4 regions of the Staphylococcus sp. 231237_7MaSpsaltlick genome follow, and region 4 is predicted to be linked to each of the others. Evidence: riboswitches for the same ligand, from Rfam matches in the RefSeq annotation. Region 4 holds a riboswitch; each other region holds the start of a gene.
The links. A riboswitch is a leader RNA that binds a small molecule or an ion and turns the genes downstream of it on or off. The one in region 4 is predicted to bind thiamine pyrophosphate.

Region 1 (3,216 bases), on a different contig from region 4:
GTCAATACATAATCTCCCATGGAAATCTCATCGGTCACTAAGTTTTCGCGAATTCTTTCATCATAACCTTCATAATGACCACAAATAAAAACGATATGTTCTGCTTGGCTAAGTTCATTAGCAATTGCTTGATTAAATGGACGTCCCTGAGGACACATTAATATTACCCTTGTATCAGCTGTCTTATCGATACTATCCATTGCATTAAATATAGGCTCTGGCTTTAATACCATCCCTTGCCCACCACCAAAAGGATAATCATCTACTTGGTTATGTTTATTTTCTGCAAAATGCCTAAAATCTACTGTATTGACTTCTAACATATCTTTTTCTTGAGCACGTTTCAAAATAGAATGATTTAACACGCCATTAAACATATCTGGAAATAAAGTTAAATAATCAATCTTCATTAATCTAGCAATCCTTCCATTGGGGAGATTTTAATAAGTCTACCTTCGACATCAATCTCTTTAACAACATCTGCAATATAAGGTATTAAATATTCTTTATCTCCTTTAACCACCCAAACATCATTGGCACCTGTTTCAAAAATTTCTATCACGCGACCAATTGGAGTATCTTCTTCATCAAAGACCGTACAACCAATAATGTCTGAATAATAAAATTCATGTTCTCCTAATTCTATTTCTTCATGATCACGTTCTTGAACTAACGTTTCTCCTTTTAAATGTTCAATATCATTAATGTTATTGATTCCTTCAAATGTTAACATATGAAGTCCTTTATGCATTCTATAAGACGAAATCGTAAATGTTATTGATTCTTTATTTTTACGTTCTATCTCAACGATTTCACCCGGTTGAAAACGTATATCAGTAAAATCTGAATTAGATTTCACCTTCACTTCACCTTTTATTCCATGTGTATTTACAATCTTGCCTACTTCAACTTTCATATATGTTCCTCCATAATAATTTGGCTATTTCATTTAATTTTGATTATGTATATGCGTTATTTTATTAGCTTATTATAACATGTAATCTCGATTTCTGTGTTTCATTACATTTAAAAAATGAAGGTTCCATGACATGTGCTATTTTATATTTCCTTAACTATATTTAATATTTCTCAATAAAAAAAGAGTACCTATTAAGGTACTCTTACAAATATACAGAGTGTATATTAGGTTAAAAATTATTTTTGATCATCAAATTTTTTCAAGATACCTTCTCTTGATAAAATGTTGTGAACTGTATCAGTTGGTTTCGCACCATCTTTTAACCATTTAAGTGCTAATTCTTCGTCAATTTTAACTTCTGGTGCATTTACATTGTTAGGGTTGTAAGTACCGATTTGTTCGATATTACGACCGTCACGTGGTGCACGAGCATCAGCTGCTACGATACGATAGAATGGATTTCTTTTTGAACCTAAACGTGTTAAACGTAATTTAACTGCCATTTATATTCGCTCCTTTAATTTTCATAGTTTTTATTTTCTACAAGAAATAATAATAACAGTAATAATCAACTTTGTAAAGAGTTTCTTCTTTACCAATTTCAATATTACGCAAATTTCGTTTCTTAGCTTAAATTATGGTCATTTAAGAATCTTAAATTAACCTAAACTTGACATTATTCACTAAAAAATATACATTGAAATTAAATTAAATAATAAATGCACTAGGGGTGTTTCTAACTGAGATGAGTCTAACTCAAACCCTTTGAACCTGATCTAGTTTAAACTAGCGGAGGAAAGTGTGTAGTTTAGCATATTTCAAAAGTTTTTTGAAACAATTTCATACATATGTTGATATTTCTAATACACAACTTTCTTTCAGAAGGGTTGTGTATTTTTTTATTGAAAAATTAAGGAGTGTGTATAATGAACAAAACAGTAATAGTAACTGGAAGCAGCCGTGGATTAGGTGCAACTATCGTAAAAACGTTAGCTCAAAAAGGACATAACGTTGTCATAAACTATCATAATAGTGAAGATGCCGCACAAAGGCTTGTTGATGAGATTGGAACTCGACAAGCAATCGCTATACAAGCAGATGTGACAAAACGAAATGAAATTGACAGCTTAGTTAATGAAGCTACACAATATTTTGGCCAAGTTGATGTTGTAATTAATAATGCACTAGTTGGGTTTAAATTTGATCCTGTTCAACAAAAAGCATTTGCAGATCTTTCGTGGGATGATTACCAGCAACAAATTGACGGTACATTAAAAGCTGCTTTCAACGTGTGTCAAAGTGTTATACCTCAATTCATTCAAAGACAAAAAGGTAATATTATCTCAATTGGCACGAATTTATTCCAAAACCCAGTCGTCCCTTATCATGAATATACAACCGCTAAAGCTGGATTAATTGGCTTTTCACGTAATTTAGCTGCTGAATTAGGACAATATGGTATCACATCAAATGTAGTATCAGGTGGTTTGTTAAAAACTACCGATGCAAGCGCAACTACAACAACTGAAGTCTTTGATTTAATTGCTCAAACAACACCTATTAAAAAGGTCACTGCACCACAAGATGTTGCTAATATGGTTGCATATCTCGTGTCAGACCAATCAAACGGCATTACAGGTCAGAATTTCACAGTCGATGGTGGCTTAACAATGAATTAATAAGGAGGATTAAATTATTTTATGACACAAACACAACATCTAAACATCGGCGTACTCATCTATGGATGCGGCCATCACCAAGCCGCGTGGCGTATGCCCGATTCAAGCGTTGAACGTATTGGTGATATTACATATTATCAATCATTAGCAAAAATCGCAGAACAAGGCTTGTTTGATGCTATATTTTTTGCTGACAATCAATCGTTTCCAGCTAATTCTAAAAGTGATATGCCTGCATTTTGGTTTGATCCTTTAGTGAATTTAGCTGCGATATCACAAGTTACTGAACATGTCGGTCTAGTAGCTACTATATCTAGTACATTTGCCAACCCTTTTACAGCTGCTAGACAATTACTGAGTATTGACCATATTAGTCAAGGTCGTGCTGGTTGGAACTTAGTAACGTCAATGACAGATTTGGAAGCTGCAAACCATAGTATGGATCATTTACCTGAACACGAAGAACGCTATAAAAAAGCAGATGAATTCGCTCAAGTGATGAATCGATTACTTGAATCTTGGAGTGTCGATAACTTTCTGCATAATAAAGAAGATAATAGTTTAATTAACGAATCTGCAATCAGCCCTATCAATCATCAAGGAGCGTATTTTAACGTT
Region 2 (3,216 bases), on a different contig from region 4:
ATGCTGAGATTTCACGGCTAACAAATTAAGTGTTTCTAACATTGATTCAGTCTGCGCGTCAGCCTCTTGCCTAGAATTAAATTTATTTTTATATTGAATATGAATTTCATCATAAACAGAAGAAGTAATGAATTGTAATTCTGGATTTTGATAAACTAAATACATATATTTAGCTGCTACTTTAATTTTGTTGAAAGGACGCTTGTCTACTAACATACGTCCTTCATATTTAATTAATTGCATCATTGATTCAAGTAATGAGGTTTTTCCAGAGCCGTTTGCGCCTGTAATTGTAATCCATTCACCAGTACCAATATTTAAATGAGGTATGTTGATTAAATTATGTTTACCACGTTTTATGTTCACATTCTCAAATTCAAGATCTAAGTTTGTATTAGTATTATTATTAAAATGTATCGTTGGCGGAGCATATTGCCAAGCGTTAGGGTGCCAAACCCCATATTCTGTTAGTAAATCTTCATGTTTATTCAAGATTTTATCTGGGGTAGTATCAGCGATAATTTCACCATCATAATTTAATAAGATGACACGGTCCATATGTTGCCATATATGTTCCACTTTGTGTTCGACAATAATCACTGTTTGGTTTTGCCATAAGGCTTTGATTTTATTCCATAATTCTGCAGTTGACTCAACGTCCAACATTGCAGTAGGTTCATCTAAAAACAAGGTGTTCGACTGTTGTAATATCGTTTCGGCAATTGCAAGTTTCTGTTTCATACCACCGCTTAGTTGATTAATGTATTGATTTTTATCAACTTTTAAATCGACGGCTTTAAGTGCATTATCTATGCGTTCATCCATTTCATGTCGGGGGACTTGCTGGTTTTCTAGAACAAATGCTAACTCTTCGTCAACTTTGGGCATACAAAATTGGCTATCTGGGTCTTGAAATATAACACTACTTGAATCGTCGATATTCAATTCATCATACTTGATAGGTAGATCAATAAGATTTGGTACAATACCACTTAATACATTTAATAAAGTGCTTTTGCCAGAACCGGATGGTCCTAATAATAGTACTTTTTCTTTTTCTTTGATTTGGAGTGTTAAATGATCAAATATTTTTTTCTTACCGTTTGGATATTTTAATCGCAAATTTTTTGTAACTATCAACGTGATTGCTCCTTATAAATTATCATAGTCACTTTCTGTAGCAGGTCTGAACAATTTAGTTACGCCCGTTTGATCTAATGCTTTTACAATATAGTAGGAAATTAAGCCGGCAACGATGATTCCGCTTATAAGTCTGAAGCCGATATATAACGCTAGATTCCAACCGGCAACTTCACCTAAATAACCATAAGCAAAGTCTAAAGGCAATGTTGAAATAGAAGCTAAGAGACCAGCGAGCATTGCGACCATTGCTGAACGAGACTTATACCTGAAAATAGCAAATATAATTTCACATGCTAAACCTTGTAATAAGGCATAGACCATAGTTGCAATATCAAAACGACCCATGACAATAGTTTCACCAGCACCAGCCGCAAACTCGGCTAATATTGCAATACCAGCTTTAGGAATAATAAGATAAGCGACGATAGCAGCCATAAACCAAGCACCGTATGTTAATTCCTCAAAGTGTAACCCTGTAACTTGTAATGCTTTATACACAAAATTCCATATATTGTAAATAACTGCAAAAACAACAGCAATTAGTACAGTCACTAGAATTTCTGAAAGCTTTAATCCTTTTGACATAAAAAAACCTCCTAATATAAAAAACGCACAACCTTCTAGAAAGTTGCGCGTTAAAATATAGGCATACAAATACCTGAAAAATAGGTGATTAGTACACTTTCCTACGCTAGTTTCATCTAGATCAGGTTCAAAGGGTTTGAGGGTACACCTCATCTCAGTCACAAAACACCCCTAGTGCGAATGATTAATTTAAATTTAACTATAATGTATGACTTTTAAGGAACAATGTCAAGGCTATCAATTGAATTTAATATTTAATGTATGTACTTTATTACCATTAAGTTTAATAATTATCTTCTTTTAAACTTAATGGAAAGTTCAACAAAAGTAATAACCAAAGCTAAAGCTGGAGCATTTATTTTGCCCCAGCCTCACTTGTCGAATTTACATTTATATTTTAAAGCATGTGATATTTATATTATTGAAACAATTAATCTAGTGAATCTTGTACATTCTTTTTAGTTTCTTCTGTACTATCTTCAGCAGATTCTTTCTTATCTTTTAATTTATCTTCTTCTTTTTTTGCTTGTTCTGCGGCTTTTTTGTTTAATTCTTCTTTACTCATAGATTAAACACTCCTTCTAAAGTATATGAACTTCTATAACTTACATATACCACAACATAAAAAATTCAAACAAAACTAGTGATTTAAATTTGAGTCTTAGTTATAATCAATTTATTGTTTAATTGAATGGTATAAGTGGAAAGTTGACTATACATCTATTTATATCATACTATGGACGTATTTATTAAATTGTTAAAGACAAGAACTAAATGTTAATATATAATAACTTTTGAGGTGAATGGTATGTCTTTTTTAAAGAAACACGCTGAGATATTATATAGTTATATTATAGGCATCGTTTCGCTTTTCACAGGTCTCATCATTTTAATCAATTTACCTTTAATTGATAAATTAAATAACAAGGGTAAAATTGACTTACATATTCATAATGTATGGGATTTTATAAACGCATTTTTTGGTGAAATAATTAGAGTAATAAGCAATTATATTGGGAATTTTCCAGTAATTAGCGCCATTATAATCATTTTATTTGGTATTGGCGTTGTTTTGATTGGTTTTACTCTATTTAGAACAACTAGATACGACTATGATATTTCCATATTCTTCTTAGTTGTCGGTATATTGTTCTTTATTATCACATTGATATTAATGACTCAAGTTTATAGCTTCTTTGCTATTATTTTCGTAATACCATTTGTAATTCACATTGGTTACATCGTTTATAAAGACGAGTTAAATACAGAGCATAGAAAATACCATTATCTTTGGATTATTTTCAGTTATGGTTTTAGTTATTTAATTACGCAAATTGTGCTATATGGGAGAATTGATAGTGATGAAATTATACCGATTGATATTTTAAGTGTAAACACATTTTTCATAATTATGTGGTTGCTGGGTCAAATGTCAATTTGGAACTTTTTATTCTTAAGAAGATCCCTCCCATTAACTAAGCAAGAACT
Region 3 (3,216 bases), on a different contig from region 4:
GCTTCACTCATTGCCGGACTTGCCCCTAAACTCAGCAACCCATTTGCAGTAAAATGCTTAACAACATCATTGGTATAACAAATAATTAATGGTTGTATGTTTTTTATCTTATCTAAATTATTCATCATCTAATCCCACTTCTTTCATATATGCAAAGTGATTTACTGGTCCTCTACCTTGTCCGATTTCTGGTGTATGTTTAATACTTAACGCTATAAAGTTTTTAGCTTTTTGCACAGCAGCATAAATTGATTTGCCTTTGGCTAATTCCGCCGTAATAACTGCTGAAAATGTACAACCTGTACCATGTGTATGCTTTGTTTCATAGCGCGGTGAATCGAACGTATAAACGTCTTCCGTGGTAAATAAGTAATCTTTAGCGGTCGTTAAATCTGTAGAATGTCCACCTTTTATCACAACACCTTTACTTCCAATTTCTTCGATAAATAACTTTCCTGCTTTATATATATCTGCTTCAGAATTAATCTTAAATCCAACAATTTCCTCTGCTTCCGGAATATTTGGTGTTGCAACAGTGGCATATGGTAATAAGATATTCTGTAAATCTGCTTTTGCTTCGTCATCCATTAAGGCATCTCCACTTTTTGCAAGCATCACTGGATCTATGACATATGGAATTTCTGGATATGCTTGTAAATATTGTGCAATTAATTCCATCATTTCTTTAGATGCAATCATCCCTGTCTTAATAGCTTGAGGCAATTCATCATCAAAGACACTTTCTAATTGCTCTTTTAACCATTCTGTTTCTAAATTATGAATATGTTGTACGCCTTTTGTATTTTGAGCAACAATACTTGTTATTGTAGCCATACCATAAACACCACATGCATGAAATGATTTCAAATCAGCCATAACACCTGCTCCGCCTGTAGGATCTGTACCTGCTATTGTCAAAGCTATTTTAGGTTTATTCATCTTTATCTCCTCCAAATGACCATGCCTCTTGATTATAAGACATTGCAAAAAAGTTTCTTTCATGTATTGTACTTTGTAAAAATGATTCTTTAATTTCATTTCGTTCTTCTTTACTAACATGTGCCGTTAATTTATTCATTAAATCATCAAAGACTTTAACCAATTCATCCATTTCAGTACTGTAAAAGTCAAACCATTGTTTTAAAATTGAATCTGTATTTAATTCTGGATCTTGAAGTGCTCTATTAGCAATCACTTGATATACATATGGGCAAGGTGCCATAGCAGCTATTGTATATGCTGCATTTTCTTTAGCAAAGGCATGATAATACATATGTTTTATATAATGGTCTCCACTTGGGGGCCAAACCTTTTCTTTAACGATTTCATCATATGGAGCTTGCACATAATCCGCAAGAATTTCGTGTGCTTCAACTTCACCATCTACTATAAATTGAATTTGTTCAACTAAGAACTTAACATCTGTCAATTCAGGCATTTTTGGTATCAACAATGCATATATATTCGCAAACTCCTTCAAATAAGACGCATCTGCTCTTAAATAAAATTTTGTCGCCTCGTACGACAACTCTCCATGTAGCATGTCTTGGATAAATGGATCATCATATATGTCATCTAAAATAGGTGCAGCTGCTTCTTTTAATTCTTCTGAAAATAACAAAATCAAAGTCCTCCTATAATAAAAAAACTACATTCCAACAATAGGAATGTAGTAAATCTATAGAAGTCGTAACAAAACATGACCTACTATAAATTGCACTACTTTCCTACGTTGGTACTAACCAAATCAGGTTGTAAGGGTCTGAATTTATTCATCTCAGCCATATGGCTCCCCTAGTAGTATTTTTTAATCTTTATATTTATTTAAACATAACAAAATGTTTATAACATTGCAATAAAGTCCAATTCACAAAATAAGCTCACCCCTAGTCTGGAGTGAGCTTAAAATAACTTATTTCATATATATTATGCAGTTACCCATTGTGAAGCACCAGCTGTATTATATAATTTAACTGCTGCTGCGTCTTGAACTGATTCTGGAGCTTCTGTTGGAGATACACCTTTGTACTCATCAGGAGCTACTGAATCCCAAGTGCTTTGTAAGAATTGATATTTACCTGCTGCACCTGAAGATGGGTTTACAGCTTTAAGATCGCCACCTGATTCACGTTGTGCGATTTGTTGTAAATGACTATTTACATTTACTGATGAACCAGTTGATTCTTCACTACTTGAACTATTTGAACTTTGTTGTGTTGAAGCTTGTTGTGTTGTTGCTTCTTGTTGTGGTTGTTGTGTTTGTTCAGTTTGTGGTGCTGCTTCTTGAGCTGGTTGTTCAGTTTGTGTAGTTGTTTGTTGTTGTGGTTGTTCAACTTCAGTTGAACCAGAATTATTATTTGAAGCGCCTTCGCCATAACTCCATGACCATGTTTCGCCATTTGATTCAAAGTTATAGTTGACACCGTTTAAGTTAAAGTTATAGTTATATGAACCTTCATGTACTGGAGATTCATTTAATTGTTGTGGATTTGATTGAGCTAATTGCGCTAACTCAGCTTTATTAACACCTTGTTCTGAAGCGTCTGCTGAATTTCCTGCTGCAACGCCTGTTACTCCTAAACCTACTGCTAATGTTGATGCAATTACTGTTTTTTTCATTTCTAAAAATTCCTCCTATAAGGTAATTAGTTTTATGATTAATTTGCTAAAGCAACTATAACATTCAAAACATACCTGTAGGTTACAGAGAAATAAAAAAACAACAGTCTTTTTTACATCCTAGTTACATCAAAAAAATTATATATTTTTTGAATTTAAACTGTTTTAGATTGCTATGAAAGCTTTTAAGCGTTTGTGATTGTTATCAACTGCGTAATATTATTGTAATTTATCTGACTATTCAGTCAATAAAAACCGTCACAACAGTGTTTTTTGGTGTGTTATTACACTCTATTTGAATGTGATTATCTTTATTTTCAACATGACAAAAGCTATCCTTCTCAATTTCAATCATTAGAGAAGAATAGCCTGAAAAGTATAATGAATAGTAGGATTAAATGTATATTAATTTGAATGGATTATAAAAGGGATTATTTGTTATAAAGTGGATGTATTAAACAATTTCAAATAATTTATTGTTTGCTATTTCAGATTGATCGGTTAATTGTTGTTGCGCATCTAGTGGGATTGTTTCATAAAGTGATGTACTTTCTTTCGTAGCACGTTTAGACATGAACTTAATTGATTCGACAAATA
Region 4 (3,216 bases):
AGTAATACCGCACCACATATAAGTTCTACATATGCGCGCTTTAACCATTTTGGTTTCTTCATCCAATTTGGAACATCGTCCTCTTGAATATCAATTTTATTCTTCCATTTTTCGATAAACTTATCTTTCTTTTCTCTAGCCTTTTGAATATCCACACTTCTTCTTGTTTTACGTGTAAATTCTGTAGTTTTGTCTTGTAAATTTTTCCAATGTTCTTTAGTTTGATTTGATACCGAGTCTTTACTAGCTCTAGAAAGCTCTGGGGCTTCCTCACCCAATTCCTCTTTAGTTAAAGGCAGTGATCTTCTCAAGAATAAGAAGTTCCAAATTGCCATTTGACCTAACAACCACATAATTAAGAAAAATGTGTTAACACTAAGAATATCAACTGGGACAATCTCGTCACTATCAATTCTGCCATAAAGCACAATTTGCGTTAATAAATAACTAATACCATATGTGAAAATAATCCATAAATAATGGTACTTTCTATGATGCTTATTTAACTCATCCTTATACACAATGTAACCAATATGCACAGCAAAAGGAATGACAAAAATAATAGCAAAGAAACTATAAACTTGCGTCATTAAAATTAGTGTAATTAAGAAAAATAAAATTCCAATAACTAAAAAGAAGATTGAAATATCATAGTCATAACCTGTCGTTCTATACAGTGTCATACCTAATAATAGGACAACGACACCAAATAAAATAATGATTATGGCGCTTACTATTGGGAAGTTCCCTATATAGTTACTCATCACCCTAATTATTTCACTGAAAAAAGCATTAATAAAATCCCATACATTATGGATATGTAACTCTGGTTTACCTTTACCATTCAATTTATGAATTAAAGGTAAATTAACCAAAATGATGAGACCTGTGAAAAGCGAAACGATGCCTATGATATAGCTATATAGTATCTCGGCGTGTTTCTTTATAAAAGACATACCATTCACCTCAAAGTTATTATATATGAACATTTAGTTCTTGTCTTTAATAATCTAATAAATAAGTCTTTAGTATGATAGATTAGTTGTATTGTCAAAATTCCACATTACTAATGATATTAAACAATTATTTCATTAAATTCGTTAATTTTATTTTTTGTTTTAAAATTTAATGTAAATAACAGCACAATCAAGCTATGTTTATAGTTAATATTATGTGGTATACCATCTATATAATCAAACATCAATAAGGAGTGTCACATATGAGTAAAGAAGAATTAAACAAAAAAGCTGCTGAACAAGCAAAAGAAGCAGAAGAAAAATTAAAAGAACAAAAAGAGTCATCATCAGATGATGTAGAGGAAACTAAAAAGAATATTCAAGACACATTGGATTAATTAAAATAGACGTTTATAATGTCAAACATTATAAAGATTTAGGGTGATGCTTTACGCATCACCCTATTTATATGTCTATCAACCCTATTTAACACCAAAACTTCAGCTATACAGACACCAATTCATACGATTTATTAACTTGTCATTTACCCTTTTATTAAAAAAGTAACCTTGACATAATATTGAAAAAGTCATACATTATAATTAAATTTAAATATAACATTCGCACTAGGGGTGTTTTGTGACTGAGATGAGGTATACCCTCAAACCCTTTGAACCTGATCTAGATTAAACTAGCGTAGGAAAGTGTATTGCGATACTGAATAATTTATTTGAGTATCTGTATGCCAATATCTAAGCGCGCACTTTTTCTAGAAGGTTGTGCGTTTTTTTATTTGGGAGGAAAGTATTATGTCAAAAGATTTAAAACTATCTGAAATACTTGTTACTGTATTGATTGCAGTGGTATTTGCAGTGATTTATAATCTCTGGAACTTTGTTTATAAGGCAGTTCAAATTACAGGTTTGCATCTTGAAGAATTAACGTATGGCGCTTGGTTTATGGCGGCCGTAGTTGCTTATCTCATCATTCCAAAGGCAGGTATTGCCTTACTTGCTGAATTTGCTGCCGGTGCAGGAGAAACAATTATTATGGGACGTTTCGACATTGCTACAATGATTTATGCATTAGTTCAAGGCTTAGCCTGTGAAATTATCTTTTTAATTTTTAGATATAAATCACGTAGTGCAATGGTAGCAATGTTAGCAGGATTCTTAACTGCAATTGCAACGCTACCAATTGATTTTGCATATGGTTATTTAGGAGAGATTGCAGGTTGGAACTTAGCTTTATATATAGGTTGTAGAGTAATTAGTGGAATTGTTGTAGCTGGACTCCTTTCCTATTATATCGTCAGAGCCCTCGACCAAACTGGTGTTACAAAATTATTTAGACCAGCTACAAAACATGACTACGACAATTTATAAGGAGTCACAATATTGATATCCATAAAAAATTTACGATTAAAATATCCAAATGCAGATAAAAAAATATTCAATAATTTAAACTTAAATATAAATAGTAAAGAAAAGGTACTTTTACTTGGTCCATCTGGTTCAGGTAAAAGTACTTTACTCAATGTGTTAAGTGGTATTGTGCCAGAATTAGTAGACCTTCCAATGAAATATGACGAACTTCATATAGACAAAGATTGTGGGGTCATTTTCCAAGATCCAGATACACAATTTTGTATGCCTAAAGTATATGAAGAATTGGCATTTGTGTTGGAAAATTTACAAGTTCCTAGAGAAGAAATGGATGAACGTATCGACAATGCTTTGGCTGCAGTTGATTTAGACGTTGATAAAAATCAATACATCAATCAATTGAGTGGTGGTATGAAACAAAAACTAGCGATAGCCGAGACTATTTTACAAGAAACAAACACACTTTTCTTAGATGAACCTACAGCAATGTTGGATGTTTATGCCACAGTAGATTTATGGCAAAAAATCAAACAAATATGGGATAACAAAACAGTGATTATTGTCGAACATAAAGTAGAGCATATATGGCAACACATTGATCGTGTCATACTCTTCAATTATGATGGTGAAATCATTGCCGATGAGACACCTGAAATCATTTTAAAGCATTATGAGTCACTATTATCCGAATATGGTGTCTGGCATCCACATGCATGGGATTACGCACCAAAGCCTTTAAATAAACACTCACTGCACTTTACAACTCAGAGCGTTGTAAATTTCCAAGATATTACGATACAACGTGGAAAAAGACGGTTATTACAAATCCCTGAATTATCAATTAAATCAGGTGAATGGATTACCATAACAGGACG

Region 1: linked by a shared signal. The riboswitch ahead of ACF91D_RS18245 (3-oxoacyl-ACP reductase) and the one ahead of ACF91D_RS23810 (ECF transporter S component) in region 4 are both predicted to bind thiamine pyrophosphate.
Region 2: linked by a shared signal. The riboswitch ahead of ACF91D_RS17485 (ECF transporter S component) and the one ahead of ACF91D_RS23810 (ECF transporter S component) in region 4 are both predicted to bind thiamine pyrophosphate.
Region 3: linked by a shared signal. The riboswitch ahead of tenA (thiaminase II) and the one ahead of ACF91D_RS23810 (ECF transporter S component) in region 4 are both predicted to bind thiamine pyrophosphate.

What each region holds. Positions count from the first base shown of each region.
Region 1 is NZ_JBICNX010000009.1:193,488-196,703, reverse strand. Features, by position in the region: gene trmD (tRNA (guanosine(37)-N1)-methyltransferase TrmD) at 1-410, opposite strand, end outside; gene rimM (ribosome maturation factor RimM) at 410-916, opposite strand; gene rpsP (30S ribosomal protein S16) at 1,156-1,422, opposite strand; TPP riboswitch at 1,636-1,734, shown strand; gene ACF91D_RS18245 (3-oxoacyl-ACP reductase) at 1,846-2,598, shown strand; gene ACF91D_RS18240 (LLM class flavin-dependent oxidoreductase) at 2,620-3,216, shown strand, end outside.
Region 2 is NZ_JBICNX010000009.1:31,856-35,071, forward strand. Features, by position in the region: gene ACF91D_RS17480 (ABC transporter ATP-binding protein) at 1-1,140, opposite strand, end outside; gene ACF91D_RS17485 (ECF transporter S component) at 1,153-1,728, opposite strand; TPP riboswitch at 1,810-1,911, opposite strand; gene graF (glycopeptide resistance-associated protein GraF) at 2,159-2,293, opposite strand; gene auxA (lipoteichoic acid stability factor AuxA) at 2,537-3,216, shown strand, end outside.
Region 3 is NZ_JBICNX010000017.1:67,180-70,395, reverse strand. Features, by position in the region: gene thiM (hydroxyethylthiazole kinase) at 1-125, opposite strand, end outside; gene thiD (bifunctional hydroxymethylpyrimidine kinase/phosphomethylpyrimidine kinase) at 118-939, opposite strand; gene tenA (thiaminase II) at 932-1,621, opposite strand; TPP riboswitch at 1,708-1,806, opposite strand; gene ACF91D_RS23035 (transglycosylase family protein) at 1,927-2,619, opposite strand; gene ACF91D_RS23030 (single-stranded DNA-binding protein) at 3,074-3,216, opposite strand, start outside.
Region 4 is NZ_JBICNX010000019.1:31,772-34,987, forward strand. Features, by position in the region: gene auxA (lipoteichoic acid stability factor AuxA) at 1-956, opposite strand, end outside; gene graF (glycopeptide resistance-associated protein GraF) at 1,220-1,354, shown strand; TPP riboswitch at 1,575-1,676, shown strand; gene ACF91D_RS23810 (ECF transporter S component) at 1,766-2,341, shown strand; gene ACF91D_RS23815 (ABC transporter ATP-binding protein) at 2,354-3,216, shown strand, end outside.